Regions from separate parts of the Kitasatospora sp. NPDC003701 genome, predicted to be linked through region 3. Evidence: riboswitches for the same ligand, from Rfam matches in the RefSeq annotation. Region 3 holds a riboswitch; each other region holds the start of a gene.
The links. Region 3 has a riboswitch for cyclic di-AMP ahead of ACWDRR_RS24475 (M23 family metallopeptidase). Riboswitches for the same ligand answer to the same signal wherever they lie in the genome.
Positions count from the first base shown of each region.

Region 1: linked by a shared signal. The riboswitch ahead of ACWDRR_RS08250 (glycoside hydrolase family 16 protein) and the one ahead of ACWDRR_RS24475 (M23 family metallopeptidase) in region 3 are both predicted to bind cyclic di-AMP.
Region 2: linked by a shared signal. The riboswitch ahead of ACWDRR_RS35855 (transglycosylase family protein) and the one ahead of ACWDRR_RS24475 (M23 family metallopeptidase) in region 3 are both predicted to bind cyclic di-AMP.
Region 4: linked by a shared signal. The riboswitch ahead of ACWDRR_RS03260 (NlpC/P60 family protein) and the one ahead of ACWDRR_RS24475 (M23 family metallopeptidase) in region 3 are both predicted to bind cyclic di-AMP.

Region 1 is NZ_JBSFNM010000006.1:130,784-134,222, forward strand. Features, by position in the region: gene ACWDRR_RS08240 (alpha/beta hydrolase) at 1-506, shown strand, start outside; gene ACWDRR_RS08245 (MoaF-related domain-containing protein) at 634-963, opposite strand; cyclic di-AMP (ydaO/yuaA leader) riboswitch at 1,370-1,534, shown strand; gene ACWDRR_RS08250 (glycoside hydrolase family 16 protein) at 1,537-2,799, shown strand; gene ACWDRR_RS08255 (hypothetical protein) at 2,878-3,396, opposite strand.
Region 2 is NZ_JBSFNM010000059.1:39,392-42,830, forward strand. Features, by position in the region: gene ACWDRR_RS35845 (LacI family DNA-binding transcriptional regulator) at 1-5, shown strand, start outside; gene ACWDRR_RS35850 (hypothetical protein) at 65-265, opposite strand; gene ACWDRR_RS35855 (transglycosylase family protein) at 434-1,759, opposite strand; cyclic di-AMP (ydaO/yuaA leader) riboswitch at 1,746-1,872, opposite strand; gene ACWDRR_RS35860 (hypothetical protein) at 2,299-3,439, shown strand, end outside.
Region 3 is NZ_JBSFNM010000027.1:70,859-74,297, reverse strand. Features, by position in the region: gene ACWDRR_RS24480 (MFS transporter) at 1-831, opposite strand, end outside; cyclic di-AMP (ydaO/yuaA leader) riboswitch at 1,142-1,302, shown strand; gene ACWDRR_RS24475 (M23 family metallopeptidase) at 1,306-2,331, shown strand; gene ACWDRR_RS24470 (DUF2470 domain-containing protein) at 2,794-3,439, opposite strand, start outside.
Region 4 is NZ_JBSFNM010000002.1:250,669-254,107, reverse strand. Features, by position in the region: gene ACWDRR_RS03265 (NlpC/P60 family protein) at 1-1,013, shown strand, start outside; cyclic di-AMP (ydaO/yuaA leader) riboswitch at 1,337-1,491, shown strand; gene ACWDRR_RS03260 (NlpC/P60 family protein) at 1,502-2,665, shown strand; gene ACWDRR_RS03255 (NlpC/P60 family protein) at 2,891-3,439, shown strand, end outside.

The sequences.
Region 1 (3,439 bases), on a different contig from region 3:
CGGGCGGCGCGCAGTCGGAGACGTACTTCACCAAGGACGTCCCGGCCGCGATCCAGGCGACGTACCGGGTCTCCGCCGACCCGCAGGCCTGGGGCTTCATGGGCAATTCGACCGGCGGCTACTGCGCCCTCAAGCTCGCCATGCGCCACCCGGAGGTCTTCCCGACCGCCGTCTCGCTCTCGGGCTACTACCAGGCCGCCGACGACCCGACCACCGGGGACCTCTTCAAGGGCAGCCAGCAGCGTCGCAACGAGGCCGACCTGATGTGGCGGCTGAAGAACCTGCCGCACCCCGAGGTGTCCGTGCTGCTGGCCGGCACCCGGGAGGGCGACGGCGACTACCGGCGGGACACCGAGGCGTTCATCGCCGCCGCGCACGGGCCGATGAAGGTCTCCTACAGCATGATGAAGACCGGCGGCCACAACTTCGAGACCTGGAGCAGGCTGCTGCCGTCCTCGCTGGAGTGGCTCTCCCAGCGCCTCAGGGTGCCGGACCGCACGGTCTGACCGGGAGGAGCCGGGCGGTACGGCGGCCGGCGCCCCGGGCCACCGGCTCGGGCCATCGGCGCGGCCCGCCGGCTCGCCGGCCGGTCGCTCGGGCCGCCGCCTCAGGTCACCGCCCCGGGCCGCCGCCTCAGGCCACCGGCTCCAGCGTCCCGGTGTGCAGCTCGCCGACCCGGCCGCCCTCGCCCTCGTACGTCCAGAACGCGCGCACCGTCAGCCTGCCGAGGTCCATCACATGGCTGACGGTGATGCCGCTCTGCTCGGTCCAGCTGACGAAGTACAGCTCCGGCCCGATCTCGGCGATGTGCAGCGCCACGTCCTCCCACTGGCCGGCCGACTCGCCGAGGCCCTCCCAGCGCAGCCGCTTGCCGTCGGGCGAGTAGGCGTTGCGGAACGCCGCGCCGTTGTCGACCTGGAAGAGGTAGGTGCGGCCGGCGAAGGCGGGCAGGGGCGCGGTCATGGCGGGACTGGTCCTCGTCTCTCGTCTGTGCGGTACGGCTGGATACGGCTGGACCCCCAACCTATCCGACCGGCCCACCTTCGCGGGGGACTGGCGGGCACCCGCTACCGGCCGGCGCCCACGCCGTCGGGCCCTGCCGGCCGCCCCGCCGCCCGGCCCACCGGCCGCCCCGCCGCCCGCCCGTCCGACCCGCCCCGCCGGCGTCCCCCTCCGGCGCCCCGCCCCGGCCCGGCCGCCAACTGATCAACTCCACCGGCGACTTGATCAACTCCGCCCCGCCCCACTGTGAGCTGCGCGACAACACCCCCTGTCGGGTTGTCGCCTTCCCGGCGGCCTGCCTAGCCTGCACGAGTCCGTCTTCGCGGACCCCGCCGCCGGGACGCCGAGTCCTGTCCACCCGCCGGTCGGCAGTCGAGCACCACAGTGGACGGGAGCGGGGGACCCAGGTCAGTGCCCGGCCCGTGCGCTCCCGCGCACCGGCCGAGGCTAGGGGTGAAGCCGCTCCACAGGCGGCCGGGCGACCTCAGCCCGAACCCGACAGCTCACCTCGCAGGCGTCACAGAGGACACCGCCATGCAGAAGCCTGCCCGGCGCGCGACCCCGCGCCACGCCCGCCCCTCCCACCGAGGCCGCAAGGCCGCCTTCGCCGCCACCGGCGCGCTCGCCATCAGCGGCGCCGGACTGCTGGGCGTCCCGGCGCTCACCGGCGCCCAGGCGGCCACCGTGCCGACCGTCACCCAGGACAAGCTCGCCCCGGCCACCATGGTCGCGGGCAAGGCCACCACGGCCGCGCTGACCGTCCACTCCTCGGCCTGCTTCACCGCCAAGACCGTCGGCGTGGGCGTCCGCGACGCGGCCGGGCGCAACCTCGACTTCCCCGGCAGCGCCTCCAACGCGCAGATCTGCCCCACCGGCCTGTCGGTCACCACCGGCGCCCGCACCCTGCCCGCCGGGACGTACACCCAGTTCGGCTTCTGGCAGGACCTCGGCGGCGCCTGGCACAACCTGCCCTCGCGCCAGCTCGTGGTCTCCGGCGCCACGGCCACCCCGAGCCCGACGCCGACCGCGACCGCCACCCCCAAGCCCACCCCGACCGCCACCCCGTCGACCCCCGCGCCGTCGACCCCCGCGACCGGTGCCCCGGTCGCCGGGAAGTCGCTGACCTGGTCCGACGAGTTCGACAACCTCGCCCTCGGCTCGCGCTGGACCGCCGACAAGAGCAGCTCGTACCACTACGGCGACCACAACCCCAACGACAACAAGCTCGACTGGCTGAACAAGAACAACGTCGCCGTCTCCGGCGGCGCCGCCACCTTCACCGCCAGGCCGAGCAGCCACACGCTGGAGAACGGCAAGCAGGCCTGGGACACCGGGCTGCTCACCACGGAGTACTCCGGCGAGGGCTTCAAGGTGAAGACCGGCGACTACGTCGAGACCCGGGTCAAGCTCCCGGCCGGCACCGGCGCCTGGCCGGCGCTGTGGACGTGGAACGGCACCAGCGGCAACCACGGCGAGATCGACACGTTCGAGTACCACTCGGACAACGCCAACCTGCTGGAGCTGACCAACCACGTCAACGCGGACCACAAGTACGTCACCGACGCGAAGGCGATCGCCCACGACCAGTGGGTCACCGTCGGCACCCAGTACGGCGCCAACTCGGTCGACTGGTACATCAACGGGGTGAAGGTCTTCGCGGACGGCAAGGGCGTCGGCGCCAACTGGTCGGCGTACCTGATCCTCAACCTGTCCCTGAGCGCGGGGCAGTACCACCCGGCGCCCCAGGGCACGGCTCCGATCACCTTCGCCGCGGACTACGTCCGCGTCTACCGCTGACGGCCGGCACCGAACGACCCGGGCCGTACGGTCCAGGGGCACTCCGGCCCTGGACCGTACGGCCCGGGTCGGTACGGCTCAGCCCTCGGTGGTCTCCACCACCGGGATCTCGAACGGCTGCCTGTTGTTCGTCTCGTTCCGGTCGTCGTCGCTGCGCACCGCGACGTAGCCGCCACTCAGTTTGCCGAGGGGGACCTCGGGGGCGAGCCGGACCGGGATCAGTGCCGTGGCGCTCCGGAACTTCGCCAGCCCGGCCGGGAAGGTGCAGCGCACCCGGTGGCCGTTCTGGAACTCGTAGCAGTTCTCCGGGAAGAACGGCCCCTCGGCCGTCACCCCCTCCGGCAGGGTGACCACCACGGTGAACGAGGAGGCCGTCCGGTCCGGGCCGAGGTTGCTGACGAAGGCGTGCACCGTGGTGGTGCCGCCGGGCGCGGCGGGGTCCGGGTCGATCCGGACCACCTGGAGGTCGGAGTCGGACGGTGCCGGTGCCGCGGCCGGCGGCGGCGCCATGGCCCCGGCGGCCGGGTCCCGCTCGGCCACCGGACAGGTGGTGGCCCACGCCGGCCCGGCGGCCAGCGCCACCAGCGCGGTCCCCACCGTCAGGGACCTCCCGAGGGACCTTCTCATCGACCCGCTGCGC
Region 2 (3,439 bases), on a different contig from region 3:
GCTGAGACGAGACCGGGGCCCCGGAGAGCCGTTCGTGCTCTCCGGGGCCCCGTCGTGTCCGCCCTCAGCCCTCCTGCGCGGTCGGGCGCCGGCGGCCGGTCCGCTGTCCGTCGGCGGCGTCGCCGGTCCGGCTCCCGGTGCGCCGCCCCCGGGCCAGGTGGTCGAGCAGGATCAGCTCGACGGCGGCCTGCCGGCTCCTGGTGCCGGAGAGCATCATCGCGTCGATCGCGGGATCGGCGTCGAGCGTGACGGTGACCCGGGCCATGTGACTCCTCCTCGGGTGCGGAGCAGCGGCATGCCCGCCGGGGTCGGGGGCCGACCACGGCCCGGCCGTCCCGCGGACGGGCGCGCCGCAGCCCCCGGGGAGGAGCGACCGGACTCTCCCCGGGGGCTGCGGCGGGTGCGCGGGCCGGATCGGCCCGCGCACGAGGGATCAGACCCGGCCGGCGAAGTCCGGGGCCCAGTTGGCGATGGTCTGGGTCCGCACGCCCGAGCTCGGGTTGGCGGCCTCGACGTACTTGCCGTCGCCGATGTAGAGCGCGACGTGGTAGACGCCCGAGTCCTGGCCGTTGTTGGACCAGAACAGCAGGTCGCCCGGCTTGAGGGCGTCCAGCGAGACGTGGGTGCTGGCGGCGGCCTGGTCGGCGGCGACGCGCGGGACGGAGATGCCCGCGGCGCGCAGCGCGGCCTGGGTCAGACCGGAGCAGTCCCAGCCGCCGTTGCCGGTGCCGCCGTAGACGTAGGCCTGGCCGACCTTCGACTGGGCGAAGGAGACCGCGGCGGCCATGCTGCCGGTGGCGGCCTGGGCCGGAGCCTGGGCCGTCTCCTGGGCGGCGGGCTTGGCGGCCGGGGCCTGGGTCTGCGCGGCCGGCGCGGCGGCGGTCGCGGTGGAGCCGGCGGCCTGGCCGGTCGCGCCCGAGGAGCGGTTGAACCAGTCGAAGCCCTGGCCGGACCCGTTCGAGGCCTGGGCCTTGGCGCGGTCACCCAGGCTCAGGTGCTGGCCCGGGTAGATGACGTGCGGGCCGGCGGTGAGGGAGCCGCGGTTGAGCTCGTACAGCCGCTCCCAGCCGCCCTGGATGTTGTTCTTGTCGGCGATCGAGGACAGCCAGTCGCCGGCGACCACGGTGTAGTCGTCGGACGTGGCCCGGGAGTCCTGGCCGTCGCCCTGGCGGTGGTACTGCTGCCAGTTCTGACCGCCCTGCGACTGCTGGGCGGAGTCGGCGGCCGGGGTCTCGGTGGCGGCCTTCGGAGCCGCCTTGGGCGCGGCCGGCTTGGCGGCGGGGGCCTGGGTCTGCGCCGGGGCCGGGGCGGCCTTCGGGGCGGCCGGCTTGGCGGCGGTGGAGGTGTCGACGGCGGCCGGGGTGCCGCCCTTGGTCAGACCGGCCTGGACCGAGCAGACGGGCCAGGCGCCGGGGCCCTGGGAGGCGAGCACCTTCTCGGCGATCGCGATCTGCTGGTCCTTGGTGGCGAGGTCGGCGCGGGCGGCGTACGCGGTGCCGCCGAACGCCGCCCAGGTGCTGCTGGTGAACTGGAGGCCGCCGTAGAAGCCGTTGCCGGTGTTGATGCTCCAGTTGCCGGTGCTCTCGCACTGGGCGACCTTGTCCCAGGTGGCGACGGAGGCCGCGGAGGCGGAGCCGGCGGTGAGGCAGGGGACGGTGAGGCCGATGCCGACGACGCCGAGGGTGGCGATCGCGCGGCGGGTGCGGCCGGACAGGCGGGTGCCGTTGGTGGGCAGCATGAAGACGCGGTCCTCTCCCACGCCTGCGAGGTGAGCTGTCGGATTCGGGCTGGAGTTGCCCGGCCGCGCTGTGGACGCGGCTTCACCCCTAGCCCCGAACCGGTACGAGTACCGGTCCCGGGCGACTTACCTGTGGTTCCCCCGCTCCTGCCGTGGTGCGTTCTGCGCTGCCAGCGCACCCGACGGCAGGACTCGGCGTTGCGGGTGAGCTGGGTCCGTGTGGCCACGAACGGGGAGCACGTTAAGCAGACTTAAGTTCAAACCGCAAACATGTGTGACGCTCGTCACGGTTTACGAAAGAGGTGGTGAATGGCTGTCCACCATGATCAGAAATGACCGATTTCCGGCAACGCCCGTCGGGGTCACGGCAACTGCCTATGCTTCAGGACGTCAGGATCGACGCGGCCGCCCGGGGGGAGGGCTACGCAACGATGGCCATGGACGAGGACCCGGAGGCCGGTCGGCCGGCTGCGCGACCGCGCGGAGCGCATCGCCGGGCAAAACACCGCAGAGCGGACATCCCGCCCGAAGGGTCCCGAACTCCCTTACGTCGTCGGACGATGCTGCGCTGGCTCGCCGTCGGCACGGTCTTCGCGGCGGTCGCCGGCGAGGAGGCGCTGCGGCGCTCCCTGGGCGGCCGCTCCGAGCCCGTCGCCGCCGTGGAGGGCCCCACCCCGGGCCCGGGGGCGGACAGCCCGGGTGCGGGGCACCAGCACGGCGCCCCGTCGCCCTCGGGGGCGCCCGGGGGGAGCGCCGCGCCCGCAGGCACTCCCGAGGGCGCCGCCGCGCCCGCCCCCGCGCCCGCCCCCGACCAGGGCGGCCGGCACTGGTCCGACCCGGCCGGCTGGGGCGGCAGGGTGCCCGGCCCGCAGAGCGCCGTCCGGATCACCGACCGGGTCCTGCTCGACACCGACGCCACCGTCGGCTCGCTGCTGGTCGAGCCCGGCGGCGCGCTCACCTTCGCCGCCGACCGCAGCCTCACCCTCGCCGCGAACGGCAACGTCGAGATCCGCGGCACCCTCGCGCTCGCCCCCGACGGCGCCGCCGTGCACACCGTGCGGTTCCCCGCCGTCGACGAGCGGCGCTTCCGGGGCGACGGCATGAAGGTGGTCGACACCGACGTCGGCCTCTGGGTCACGGGCGCCGGGTACCTGCGGCTGGACGGCGCCGCCAAGACCGCCTGGGTGCGCGCCGCCCGGGCGCTCGCCGCCGGCGACACCACCGTCACCCTGGCCGCGCCGCCCACCGGTTGGCTGCCCGGCGACGAACTGGCCGTCACCCCGACCGGCCCGCCGGACGAGGACGGCTTCTCCACCCGCTACGACCTCGCCGTCGTCCGGTCCGTCAGCGGATCCACCGTCACCCTGGAGGCGCCCCTGAGGTACGCGCACCCCCGGGTGAGCGCCGGAGGGGGCGTCACGGTCGGCGCCGAGGTGCTCAACCTGACCCGCAGCGTCCGGGTCGAGGGCACCGCCGAGGGCCGCGCCCACGTCCACCTCACCAGCTCCCGCCGGGCCGATGTGCGGCACGCGGCGCTGCGCTGGCTCGGCCCGCGCACCGACACCGCGGAGACCTGGAAGGGCCCGGACGGCAGCGCCCCGGTCACCGCGCCGGTGCTCGGCCGGTACGGGCTGCACTTCCACATGCTCGGCGACACCACCCGGGGCACCGTCGTCGAGGGCGTGGTGGTGCGCGACGCGG
Region 3 (3,439 bases):
GACCAGGTTCACCGCGGTGAACAGGCGCGAGGAGAAGAGGCCGAGCGGCAGCATCGGCTCCGCGACGCGGCGCTCGACCACGACGAAGGCGGCGCCCAGCAGCAGACCGGCCGCGCCGGCCGCCCAGACCCGGGGGGAGAGCCCCTCGCCCGCGGCCGTCAGCGCGTAGGTGACCGAGCCCAGGGCCAGCGCGGCCAGCGCCGCGCCGAGGGCGTCGAAGCGGCCCGTCGCGCTCTCGTCCCGGCTCTCCGGGACGTGCCGGGAAGCCACCGCCACCACCAGGACGGCGAGCGGGACGTTCAGCAGGAAGATCCACCGCCAGCCCGGGCCGTCCACCAGCCAGCCGCCGAGGAACGGGCCGATCGCGGCCGACACCCCGCCGAGGCCGGACCAGAGGCCGACCGCCGCCGAGCGGTCGTCCGGGTGGAACACGGCCTGGAGCATCGCCAGCGAGCCCGGGGTGAGCAGCGCGCCGCCGATGCCCTGCACCGCGCGGGCCGCGACCAGCACTTCGATGGTGGGCGCCGCGGCGCAGGCCGCCGAGGCGGCGGCGAACCAGAGCACGCCGATCAGGAAGACGCGGCGCCGGCCGTAGCGGTCCCCGAGTGCGCCGCCGAGCAGGATGAGGCCGGCCAGCGTCAGCAGGTAGGCGTTGAGCGTCCATTGCAGGGCTTCGAGCGGGGCGCCGAGATCGGTGCCGATCCGGGGCAGGGCGACGTTGACCACGGTGCTGTCGAGCATCGCCATGCTGGAGCCGAGCACCGTCGCCAGTACTACCCAGCGGCCCTGCGCGGTGCCCAGGCGCAGGGTGCCGGCCTCGGAGGTGGCCACCGCCTGATCGTGCGCCCCGGGAGCCGACGTGACAAGGCTCACCGGGGGTGTGTCGGCAGATGGCTTTCCGTAGGTGATCGCATGCGGACGGACACCGAAATCGGCGGAGCGTCGTGGATCAGTGGCACGCGGTGAATCGATTGTGCACATACCGTGCAGCCGATCATTCGGAGTGTCACGGCCTTCCCGGCATTGGTTGTCGATTCAAGAGATCGACATTGCTTCACCCGGATGGATGGGCTTTAGTTCAGCGACCGCCCGGCATTGGCCCGGGTGGCCACCGGGTGGAACGCCTAGTCCTGCCGCTGCCCGGTGGTACGAACCGAACTCTGTACGGCAGGAGCGGGGGACCCAAAGGTAAGTCGCCGGACCGGAATTCGCGGTCCGGCTTGGGGTGAAGCCGCGCTATGCGGCCGGGCAACTCCAGCCCGAACCCGACAGCTCACCTCGCAGGCGTCGGAGAGGAAATTCCCCATGCCCGCACAGGCTCGTCGTATCGCCCTGCCCCGCGCCGCCCGCATCGGCATCGCCACCGCCGTGACCGGCGCCGCCTTCGCCCTTCCGCTGGTGACCACCATCAGCGCCCAGGCCCACACCGCCCCGGCCGCGAAGCCCGCGCAGACCAGCACCTGGACCGGCGCCACCAGCGTCGACGCCACCCCGGCCGCCGCCGCGCAGCCGGCCGCCGAGGCCGCCAAGCCCGCCGCCGCTCCGGCCGAGGAGAGCTACAAGGTCGTCGGCGGGGACACCCTGTCGAAGATCGCCGACGCCAAGCAGGTCGAGGGCGGCTGGCAGGCGCTGTACGACCACAACCGCTCGGTCGTCGGTGCCAACCCGAACCTCATCTTCCCGGGTCAGCAGCTCGCGCTCGGTGCCAAGGCCGCCACCGCTCCGGCCGCCGCCGAGGCCGCCAAGCCGGCAGCCCCCGCCGTCAAGCCGCAGGAGTCGGTGAAGCCGGCTGCCAAGCCCGCCGCCCCGAAGCCGGTCCAGGCCGCCAAGCCCGCGCAGGCCCCGGCCACCAAGCCGGCCGCCCCCGCCGCCAAGCCGGCCGCTCCGGCCGTCACCCCGGCTCCGGCCGCCCCGGCCGCCACCTCCGGTTACGTCGCCCCGGTCGCCAACCCGAAGCTCGGCACCGCCTACGGCGTGGCCGGCTCGATGTGGTCCTCCGGCCACCACACCGGCGCCGACTTCGTCGCCTCCACCGGCACCCCGCTGCGCGCCATCGCGGCCGGCACCGTGGTCAAGGCCGGCAACGGCGGCGCCTACGGCAACGAGGTCGAGATCAAGCTCGCCGACGGCAAGTACGCCCAGTACGCGCACCTGTCCTCGATCGGCGTGAAGATCGGTCAGACCGTCACCGCCGGCCAGCAGATCGGCCTCTCGGGTGCGACCGGCAACGTGACCGGCCCGCACCTGCACTTCGAGATCCGCACCGGCTCGGAGTACGGCTCGGACATCGACCCGATCGCCTACCTCCGGGCGCACGGCGTCTCCATCTGACCTGGGGTCGGACCACCGCTGGGTGCGGGGCGAACGACCTCCCGGGATGGTCATGTCGGGTGACCGCTCGACCGGGTGATCGCCGCACCACCAGTGGAACATGGGCGCGGGACACGCCCAGGCCGGCCCGGCTCGCGAATATCCTTCGCGAGCCGGGCCGGCCGCTTTTTGTTTTCCCTGTTCTTCCGCGGGCCGGTCCCGGTTCGAAGCAGCCCCCCCTGTGACGGGAGGCGCGGCGGCTGACCCGCCTTTGCGGCAGCGTGCGCTTTCCGGATTCCGGTGTCGGCCCGTCCGGACCGGTTCCGGATGGTTCCCGCCCCGAATGCGGACGGCCCGCCCGGGGTCGGACGGGCCGTCAAATCCGCCGGGCAATTTCCGCGGCGGGTGGCGGGTGGCGGGTGCGGTCACGGCTCCGGTCACGGCTCCGGATTCGCCCGATGACCGGTCGGGACCGATGACCGGTCAGGACCGGTGGGCGGGCAGGTCGCTGTTCGCGGCGGTCAGCAGCTGGTGCACCCGGTGGCCGAACTCGTCCGCGTCCCGGGCCGGCTCGGGGAAGACCAGACGGACGTCGCGGTGGCCGTACGGGTGGTCCAGGCGGAGCACCAGGCCGTACCGGTCGAGGGCGAGCGGGCGGATGTCGGGGCGGCCGGCGAGCAGCTCCTGGTCCAGCAGCCGGGTGAGCAGGGCGAGGGCGTCCGGGTGGTCGTCGGCGAGGTGGGTGAGCATCGCGGCCTCGAAGCGGGCGAGCGGGTCGGGCGCGGCGAGGGAGAGGTCGGCGCCGGTGAGGGCGGTGGTGCCGTACGGGGTGGAGAGGACGGCGTGCGCGACGTCGAGTCGGAGGTGGACGCTGAGGCCGTCGTCGGCGAGGTGGGCGAGGTGGAGCCGGCCGGCCAGGGTGAGGCGGCCGCGGACGCGGTCGCGGACGGCGACGGGGGCGATGTCGGTGAGGTCCAGGACGACGGGGAGGCCGTCCTGTTCGCGGGTGACGGCGAGCGTGAGCGGCGCGTCGAGCGGGGCGCGCAGGCGCAGCCGGGAGCCGTGCACCGACACCGGGCTGTCCAGGTCGTGGTGCTCGCCGCCGGCGCGGATCACCACCGAGGAGGTG
Region 4 (3,439 bases), on a different contig from region 3:
GCCGCGCGCGGGTCTCCGTGCTCACCGCTGCCGCGGCGACCGCGGTCGCCCTCTCCGCCCAGGTCGCCGCCCACGCCGCGCCGAGCCCGTCGCCCAAGAAGGACGACGTGAAGGCGCAGATCGACCAGCTGCAGGAGGAGGCCGAGCAGGCCACCGAGAAGTACAACGGTGCCAAGGAGCGTGCCGACCAGCTGCGCAAGCAGTCGGACCAGCTCCAGGACCAGGTGGCTCGCGGCCAGGACCAGATGACCCAGCTTCAGGCCGGGCTGGCCGAGGTGGCCGGTGCGCAGTACCGCACCGGCGGCATCGACCCGTCCGTCCAGCTGATGCTCTCCTCCGACCCGTCCGGCTACCTGGACAAGGCCTCCAGCGTCCAGCAGGCCAGCTCCAGCCAGGCCGACGCGCTCAAGGGCCTGCAGGACCAGCAGCGCCGGCTGGACCAGCAGAAGACCGAGGCGGCCGCGATCCTGGCCTCCCTGGACAGCACCACCAAGGACCTGAACCAGTCCAAGGCCGAGGTCAACAAGAAGCTCAAGGAGGCCCAGGACCTGCTGAACTCGCTCAGTGCGGCGGACCGGGCCGCGCTGAAGGCCGCGCAGCAGCAGGCCGACCGGGCCTCGCGCGGCAGCGAGCGGGCCGACCTGGGCAGCCTGCCGCAGGCCAGCGGCATGGCCGGGGCGGCCGTCGCCAACGCGATGAGCAAGCAGGGCTCGCCGTACCAGTGGGGCGCCACCGGGCCGAGCGGCTTCGACTGCTCCGGTCTGATGGTCTGGTCGTACGCGAAGGCCGGCGTCACGCTGCCGCGCACCTCGCAGGCGCAGGCCAACTACGGCTCGCGGGTGCCCTCGCTCGCCGAGGCCCAGCCGGGCGACCTCATCATCTACCGCGCCGACCGCAGCCACGTCGGGATGTACATCGGCAACGGCATGGTGGTGCACGCGCCGCACACCGGCGACGTGGTGAAGGTGATGAAGGCCGACGCGATGCCGATCAACGCCATCCGCCGGGTCTGACGGACCGACACGCCCACGGGCCGGGACTCGGCCCCTGTGATCCGCGCCACCCCCTGACCGGGGGTGGCGTCGGTGTTCGCGGCGGCGCGATGACAAACGATCAGCTCCGCGTACGCCGGTGATCACACCCGGTCATAATCACAAATGAACTTGGATATTCTTCCGGCATTTTTCTGACAAGGATTTGAACGGATCACGGTTCTGTTACTAGGGTCGTGCCTCGAACCACCGCACAGTCGATCACCCAGCCGGGGTGACGGCGGGGGTTTACCGCCGAGTTCGCGAAGCAGCGGGGCAGGACATCTGCCCGACGGGGAGCCCAGTAGTCGGGGGCGCTGTGGAACGGAGCCGGGGAACCATGTTCCTCCGGGGTGAATCGGCGCCAGGTCGACCGGTACGACGGTCGGTGAGGCGTCGTAGGGCACGCTTCCGGCCCGAACCCGTCAGCTCACCCGGTAGGCGGACGTAGGAAGAAGGAGTCCGCCTTCGTGGCGTCCCATCGTCGTCCCAAGCCCGCCGGCCGCGCCCGGGTCTCGATCCTGACCGGTGTCGCCGCTGCCGCGGTCGCCCTCTCCGCGCAGTCCGGCGCCCACGCCGACCCGACGCCGACCAAGGACCAGGTCAAGGAGCAGGTCGACCAGCTCAACGAGCAGGCCGAGCAGGCGACCGAGAAGCTCAACGGCGCCCAGGCCAAGCAGCAGGAGCTGCAGAAGCAGGTCGGTGAGCTGCAGGACAAGGTGGCCCGCCAGCAGGCGTCGGTGACCGAGGCCCAGGGCGGCCTCGCCGAGATCGCCGGCGAGCAGTACCGCAACGGCGGCATATCGCCGACCGTCCAGCTGATGCTCTCGTCCAGCCCGGACAGCTTCCTCACCCAGGCCGGTGCCATCAACCAGGCCGGCAGCACCCAGTCGAACGCGCTGAAGGACCTCCAGGAGCAGCAGCGCAGGCTCGACCAGGACCGCAACGAGGCGCAGAGCAAGCTCGGCGAGCTCGAGGCCACCACCCAGCAGCTGAAGGCCTCCAAGGAGGAGGTCCAGGGCAAGCTGGCGAAGGCCCAGGACCTGCTCAACACGCTGACCGAGCAGGAGCGCGAGGCGCTGCGCGCGGCCGAGGAGAAGGCCGCCGCCGAGGCGAAGGCCAAGGCGGACGCCGCCAAGGCCGAGGCCAAGGCGAAGGCGGACGCCGACCGGGCCTCGCGCGACAACAGCCGCGACAACCTGGCCGCCTCGACCTCGTCGTCGGCCGCCAAGCCCGCCGCGTCCACCCCGGCCCCCGCGCCGTCCGCGCCCGCCGCCAACGGCTCGCGCGCCGCCGCCGCGATCGCCGCCGCCGAGAGCAAGCTGGGCGCGCCGTACGTCTACGGCGCCTCCGGCCCGGGCTCGTTCGACTGCTCCGGCCTCACCAGCTGGGCCTACGCCCAGGCGGACGTGTCGCTGCCGCGCACCTCGCAGGCCCAGGCCACCATCGGCACCAACGTCGGTACCAACATCGCCAACGCCCAGCCCGGTGACCTGATCATCTACCGCTCGGACCGCAGCCACGTCGCCCTCTACGTGGGCGGCGGCCAGGTCATCCACGCGCCGAAGCCCGGCGCGAACGTCCGCTACGAGACCGCCAGCATGCTGCCGATCTCGGCCATCGTGCGCGTCTGATCCGACGTCCGCCTCCGCAGGCCCGGTCTCCCCTCGTGGGAGGCCGGGCCTGCGGCTTTCGGGCAGGATCGCGCGGGTGTCCGATTGCGGGTCAAATATTCGGGTTGGGAGGGGTTTGGACTCGCTCGCCCGGACTCGCTAACGTCTGCCACCGGACTCCCGCTTGAGAGCCGCCCGCTCCGGTGCGGCGGCGGGGCCGGGTCGCAGGATCGGAGCCACTGGCGTATGGCCGTGCACCGCCGTTCCCCCCTGCCGGGCGCGCTCGCCCGCGCGCTGGTGCTGACCGCCGCGGCCACCACCGCGCTGGGGGTGGCGACGGGTGGTGCCGCCCAGGCCGCCCCGGGCGCGCCGGACGGGCCGTCGAACCGCAAGGACGTCAAGGCGCAGGTGGAGCAGCTGTACGACGAGGCCGAGCAGGCCTCGGAGAAGTACAACGCGGCCCTGGACGCCCAGCAGCGCCTCCAGCACGAGACCGGCACGCTCCAGCAGCAGGTCGCCGTCGGCCAGGAGGAGCTCAACCAGCTGCGCGGCGACCTCGCCTCGGTGGCCGGCGCCGAGTACCGGGGCGGCGGGATGGCGCAGACCGTCCAGCTGATGCTCTCCTCCGACCCGGAGGGCTACCTCTCCAAGGCCCGCGCCCTGGACCAGGCCGCCGAGCGGCAGAACGAGACGCTGCACGAGGTGGTGGCCCGTCAGCGCCGGCTCGACCAGCGCCGCGCCGAGACCTCCGTGAAGCTCTCCGAGCTGGAGCAGACCCGCCGCGCCCTCGCCGAC